2 regions of the Gottfriedia sp. NPDC057991 genome follow, and region 2 is predicted to be linked to the other one. Evidence: a T-box and tRNA genes for the amino acid it is inferred to sense, from the RefSeq annotation. Region 2 holds a T-box; the other holds one or more tRNA genes.
What was found. A T-box is a leader RNA that pairs with one kind of tRNA and senses whether it is charged. The one in region 2 lies ahead of pheS (phenylalanine--tRNA ligase subunit alpha), so its partner is inferred to be a tRNA-Phe.

Region 1: it encodes a tRNA-Phe, which carries the amino acid that the T-box ahead of pheS (phenylalanine--tRNA ligase subunit alpha) is inferred to sense. The anticodon was not compared.

What each region holds. Positions count from the first base shown of each region.
Region 1 covers NZ_JBHVQN010000003.1:626,549-629,968, forward strand. The annotation lists gene walK (cell wall metabolism sensor histidine kinase WalK) at 1-497, opposite strand, end outside; gene yycF (response regulator YycF) at 497-1,201, opposite strand; tRNA gene ACFVR2_RS14345 (tRNA-Phe) at 1,551-1,623, opposite strand; tRNA gene ACFVR2_RS14350 (tRNA-Asp) at 1,630-1,705, opposite strand; tRNA gene ACFVR2_RS14355 (tRNA-Glu) at 1,728-1,799, opposite strand; tRNA gene ACFVR2_RS14360 (tRNA-Lys) at 1,819-1,891, opposite strand; gene ACFVR2_RS14365 (adenylosuccinate synthase) at 2,032-3,321, opposite strand.
Region 2 covers NZ_JBHVQN010000007.1:6,112-9,531, reverse strand. The annotation lists gene ACFVR2_RS20845 (glycine betaine ABC transporter substrate-binding protein) at 1-66, shown strand, start outside; gene sspI (small acid-soluble spore protein SspI) at 134-343, opposite strand; gene ACFVR2_RS20835 (TrmH family RNA methyltransferase) at 447-1,196, shown strand; T-box leader at 1,332-1,579, shown strand; gene pheS (phenylalanine--tRNA ligase subunit alpha) at 1,642-2,676, shown strand; gene pheT (phenylalanine--tRNA ligase subunit beta) at 2,695-3,420, shown strand, end outside.

The DNA of each region.
Region 1 (3,420 bases), on a different contig from region 2:
GAAACAATTTCGTCGCCTTCCATTACTGGGGTAACAATCGTTTTCATTCGATGACCATTTTTAGGATCAATTAACACTTTTTCAGTTCTAGTACCTACTAAAAGTGCTCTTTTAACTAAAATATCAGTTGTCCTTTTACCAACAATAGACCGATTACTAGAATCCGAAGTAGCAATGACTTCACTATTTTGGTTAATAACTCTTACGTCTGATATTCCAATATTCTTTCCAAAGTCAGAAACTATTTTTCGGATATTAGCTTTTACCTCTGGATCGTCCAGAGTTTTCTTTTTTTCATACTCGATTTTTATATTATAAGCCAGTAGCTTAGCTCGTTCGTTTATCGCAACTGTAAAACTATTTACGAGTTGCTTTTCAAGCTCTCTCGAAAAATAAACGCTAATAATTTGCATAGCCACCAGTATGAGTAAAATATAAACAAGTACAAATTTAAATACAATTGATTTAAATAAACCAACTTTATTATAAGCTGCCATTAATCTTGCTCCGGATCACGCAGGTAATATCCTACTCCTCTTCTTGTTACAATGAAAAGTGGATAACTTGGATTGTCCTCAATTTTTTCACGAAGTCTTCGAATTGTTACATCGACAGTTCGTACATCTCCAAAATAATCATAACCCCAAACGGTTTGAAGTAAGTGTTCTCTCGTCATAACCTGTCCGATATGCTTTGCTAAGTAATATAGTAATTCAAATTCGCGGTGAGTTAATTCGATCTTCTCGCCACGTTTTGTTACGATATAAGCGTTTGGATTGATAACAAGCGAACCAATAATAACTTCAACTGATTCCTCTTTTTCAGATGTAGCTCCTGTTTGGTGTCTACGTAAATTTGCTTTAACTCTAGCAAGCAACTCACGTGTACTAAATGGTTTTGTTACGTAGTCATCTGCTCCCATTTCTAAACCTAGTACTTTATCTAATTCAGAATCTTTTGCTGTAATCATAATGATCGGCATATCATGATTCTTTCTAATTTCTCTACAAACTTCTAAACCATCTCTAATTGGCAACATAATATCTAATAAAACTAGATCAGGAAGAAACTCATCTACTTTTTGTAATGCTTCCTCTCCATCATACGCGCAAACAATTTCAAAACCTTCTTTTTCTAAATTAAACTTCAATATATCAGCAATTGGTTTTTCATCATCGACTATTAATATTTTTTTATTCATTCCCCGCACTCCTTTTCTAGTCAGTTTTTGCTGCCATCAATTCTATACATATCTTTTGCAATTTAGTATTAAATTAGGCAACAAATGAACTTTTCATAGCAATTTCGTTTTGTGGACTATCTCTCTAAATATAATACGACTACGATCATACGTGTTATTCTTTTTATATATAAACACTAGATTTTTGAAAAAAACCTCTAGCTTGTTGCTAGAGGTCTACTCCACTTACTTCTATTTTAAATTAAGTATGTTTTTTTGTAAAATCGAACCGTTTTAATCAAACTAGAATCTATTTTCTATTAGGTTGATATAAAATAAAAAACTACTGTATATACAGTAGTTTTTATGATGGCTCGGGACGGAATCGAACCGCCGACACGAGGATTTTCAGTCCTCTGCTCTACCGACTGAGCTACCGAGCCATTATATGGCGGTCCCGACCGGGATCGAACCGGCGATCTCCTGCGTGACAGGCAGGCATGTTAACCGCTACACCACGGGACCAAGATAAGTTTATAAAAAAGGATGACCCGTACGGGACTCGAACCCGTGTTACCGCCGTGAAAGGGCGGTGTCTTAACCGCTTGACCAACGGGCCACATTAATTTAAGAAAAGATGAGCCATGAAGGATTCGAACCTTCGACCCTCTGATTAAAAGTCAGATGCTCTACCTACTGAGCTAATGGCTCATAAAATGATTAACTTCATAAACTATATACTAGTTATGACGACAAGATTTATCTTATCATACTTTCTAATAAATTTGCAATAGTTTTTTTAAAAAATTAATAAAAGCCCCTAAATTTTTATTTAAGGGCTTTTTATTATATTAAGCTCCGAAAACGTTACGTACGATATTTGTTTGGTTACGGTCTGGACCTACTGAGAATACAGATAATGGAATACCTACTAATTGAGACACACGTTCTACATAATGTCTTGCATTAACTGGTAGTTCATTAAGAGTTTTCACTCCTGTAATATCTTCTGTCCAACCTGGAAGTTCTTCAAAAACTGGCTCACATTCTGCAAGTTGTTTTAAGCTAGCAGGGAACTCAGTAATTGTTTCTCCACGGAATTTATAAGCAACGCAAATTTTAACAGTCTCTAGTCCTGTTAATACGTCAATTGAGTTAAGTGATAAATCAGTAATACCGCTAACGCGACGAGCGTGGCGAACTACTACACTATCAAACCAACCAACACGTCTTGGTCTTCCAGTAGTTGTACCGTACTCACGACCTACTTCACGAATTGTATTTCCAATTTCATCGAAAAGCTCAGTTGGGAATGCACCTTCACCAACACGAGTAGTGTAAGCTTTACATACACCAACAACGTGATTAATTTTGGTTGGACCAACACCAGATCCAATTGTTACTCCACCTGCAACAGGGTTAGAAGAAGTAACGAATGGGTATGTACCTTGGTCGATATCTAACATTACACCTTGTGCGCCTTCAAATAATACGCGCTTTCCACCATCAATTGCATCATTTAATACAACAGAAGTATCACACACATATTTTTTAATTTGTTGTCCGAACTCATAATATTCTTCAAAAATCTCTTCGATATTTAATGAATTTGAATCATACATTTTTTCAAATAAATTATTTTTCTCTTCAAGATTGCGTTTTAATTTTTCGTAAAACTCTTCTTTATCTAAAAGGTCTGCCATACGGATTCCCACACGTGCAGCTTTGTCCATATAAGCTGGTCCAATACCTTTTTTAGTAGTACCAATCTTATTATCACCTTTACGCTCTTCTTCTAACTCATCTTGTTTTAAATGATAAGGTAAGATAACATGAGCACGGTTACTAATACGTAAGTTGTCAGTTGAAACACCTTTATCATGTAGGTATGCTAGCTCTTGAACTAAAGCTTTAGGATCTACAACCATACCATTTCCAATAACACAAATTTTATCTGAGAAGAAAATACCTGATGGAATTAAATGAAGTTTGTACTTTACACCATTAAATACGATTGTATGACCTGCGTTGTTACCACCTTGATATCTTGCAACTACTTCTGCCTGTTGTGATAAAAAGTCGGTAATTTTTCCTTTTCCTTCGTCTCCCCATTGAGAACCAACTACTACTACTGATGACAATGTACTGCACCTCCGATTAAAATACGCTATTTCCGAACTAAAACCAAAACTAGTATATCAAACTTACGGAATTTGTCAATAAATCTCTTTGAATAATTC
Region 2 (3,420 bases):
GGCTTAGTCGTACCAGAATATATGAAGATTAATTCGATCGATGATTTGAAAGGTAAAACGAAATAGCCAAAATAAAAGGACTAACGAAAAGTTAATTACTTTAGTTAGTCCTTTTCTATGTTTTAACATTAGATTACTGACTTACTCCATCTTCTAATACTGTAAGTAGTTCATGCTTTTGATCTTCAGTAGCGTGACTCCAAAAAACTTCGAGAAGTACACCTAAACCTGGTAATACTTTTTCCTCACCACTTTGAATAGCATCTACAATTGTTGCTTCTAATTGATCACTTTTATTACCTGAAATATTGTGAAGAACTGCACCGCGAATATTAAAATTCATTTTGAATTCTCCTTTCATATTAAGCTTTATGTAGTATTTGTAAACGGAAACGATTTTATGTATGATAAACGATATGATATACGATGAAAGGTAAAGGAAACTTATGAAACAAATTGATTCCATACAAAATAATTCTGTAAAGGCTTGGAAAAAGCTACATACAAAAAAAGGAAGAGATAAAGCTAAACAATATATTGTAGAAGGTTTTCATTTAGTGGAGGAGGCAATTAAGCATGATGCACCGATCCTTCATTTATTAATCAGTGAAGAAATCGATCTGCCTTCTAATTTTTCAATAGGGTCATTGGAGATTACTTATATATCTAAAGAGGTTAGTAAGGAATTAAGTGAAACAGAAACGACGCAAGGCATTTTTGCAATTATCGAATTTTCTTATGTAAGAATCGATTTTGGGAAAGTGTCAAAATTATTATTAATTGATGAGGTTCAAGATCCAGGTAATGTTGGAACAATGATTCGAACAGCGGATGCTGCTGGTTTTGATGGAGTTATTTTAGGTTCAGGTACGAGTGACCTATATAATGCTAAAACAATTCGATCTACGCAAGGATCAATATTCCATTTACCAATTTTACGAGGAGATTTAGCCGAAGCAGTTTCAAATTTAAAAGAAAAGGGAATAACTGTTTATGGAACTTCTCTTCAAAATGCAAAACCATTTAATGAAGTAAAAACTTCAAATCGTTTTGCCATTATTGTAGGAAATGAAGGTAAAGGTGTGAATTCAACATTACTTTCATTAACTGATGAAAATTTATATATACCGATTTATGGTAAAGCTGAATCATTAAATGTTGGAATTGCAGCAGGTATTCTGATGTATAGCCTGTGAGGCATAGAAAATGATAGAAGCCATTTTAGCTTTCTAGGTCAGTAAAAATGATTCAAATCATTTAGTAAATAATTATGTTGAGCAGTTGCATTAATTGAAAAAAATCAATATAATTAATTAAGAAAATTTAATACATAAAAAGCTTTGACAGAGAGTAGTAAATTGGAATCTCTATTTTAGGGAAAAGGTGCCGTAGACTGTAAGCACTTTTATAGTAGACCAAATTGAATTCACCTCTTGAGCTAGCGCCGGGACCATTTTTTAATGTAAAGGCGACTCGGTCTATCTAAGTAGATCGTTATATGAATGAAGTGAGCAGTTAATTTTGCGTAAAATAACAACTGTTAATTAGGGTGGTACCGCGATCAATCCTCGTCCCTTTTTTGGGAGCGAGGTTTTTTTATGTTTAAATTTATGAATTTGAAATTGAATAGGAGGATTATTCATGCAAGAGCGTTTAGTTTCTTTACAAGCAGAAGCGATTAAGCAAATAGAAGAAGCAAAAGATTTAAAAGCATTAAATGAAATAAGAATTGCCTATCTAGGGAAAAAAGGTCCGATTACTGAAGCAATGAAAGCAATGAAGGATTTATCTCCTGAAGAGCGTCCAAAAATGGGAGCTGTTGCGAATGAAGTACGTGCGGCAATCCAAGAAAAACTTGAAGCAAAACAAGTTGTATTAGAACATAATGCAATTAATGAAAAATTAGAAAGTGAATCAATTGACGTAACACTTCCGGGAAGACCAGTGCATGCAGGTGGAGCTCATCCGTTAAGAGCGGTTATTCAAGAAATTGAAGATTTATTTATTGGAATGGGATATGAAATTGCAGAAGGTCCAGAAGTAGAAAAGGACTATTATAATTTCGAAGCATTAAATTTACCAAAAGGTCATCCAGCTCGTGATATGCAGGATTCATTCTATATTTCTGAAGAAACATTAATGAGAACTCATACTTCACCTGTTCAAGCTAGAACAATGGAAGCAAACGTGGAAAAAGGACCAATTAAAATAATTTGTCCAGGTAAAGTTTATCGCCGTGATGACGATGATGCTACACATTCTCATCAATTTATGCAAATCGAAGGTCTTGTAATTGGTGAAAACATTTCAATGAGTGATTTAAAAGGAACTTTACAACTTTTTGCGAAAAAAATGTTTGGTGAAGATCGTGAAATTCGTTTACGCCCAAGCTTCTTCCCATTCACTGAGCCTTCAGTAGAAATGGATATTTCTTGTATGAAATGTGGAGGAAAAGGCTGTAACATGTGTAAGCACACTGGATGGATTGAAATTTTAGGTGCAGGAATGGTACATCCTAACGTACTTGAGATGGCTGGATATAATCCAAAAGAAGTTCAAGGATTTGCTTTCGGTATGGGTCCAGAACGTATTGCATTATTAAAATATGGTATTGATGATATTCGTCATTTCTATACGAACGATATAAGATTCTTAAAGCAATTCCAACAAATGTAAGGTAGGAGGGGACAAAACATGTTTGTATCAACAAAATGGTTACAAGAATACGTTGATTTAAGTGGTGTTACACCAGACGAACTTGCAAAATTAATAACAAAAGCAGGTATTGAAGTTGAAGGTGTTAATCATCTTTCAGAAGGAATTAAAAATGTTGTTGTTGGTTATGTAATGGAACGTGAACAACATCCAGAGGCAGATAAATTATCAAAATGTACTGTTGATGTTGGTGAAGAGCAACCAGTACAAATTATTTGTGGCGCACCAAATATTGCTAAAGGTCAAAAAGTGATCGTGGCAAAGGTAGGCGCTGTTTTACCGGGGAATTTTAAAATTAAAAAAGCAAAATTACGTGGTGAAGTTTCTGAAGGAATGATTTGCTCTCTTCAAGAATTAGGAATTGAAGGCAAAGTAGTTGCAAAAGAATTCTCAAATGGAATTTTCGTTTTACCAAGTGATGCGGAAGTAGGGGCAGATGCATTAGACGTACTATATCGTGATGATGCAGTATTAGAACTTGGATTAACACCAAATCGTGCTGATTGCTTAAATATGATTGGTGTTGCTTATGAGGTAGCTGCGATTTTAGATCGTGACGTGAAACTTCCATCGATTAGCGCTCAATCAGCTACAACTGCTGATTATGTTTCAGTTTCAATTGAATCAAAAGAAGATGCACCATATTATAGTGCTAAATTAGTTAAAGGCGTAAAAATTGGTCCTTCTCCATTATGGATGCAAGCT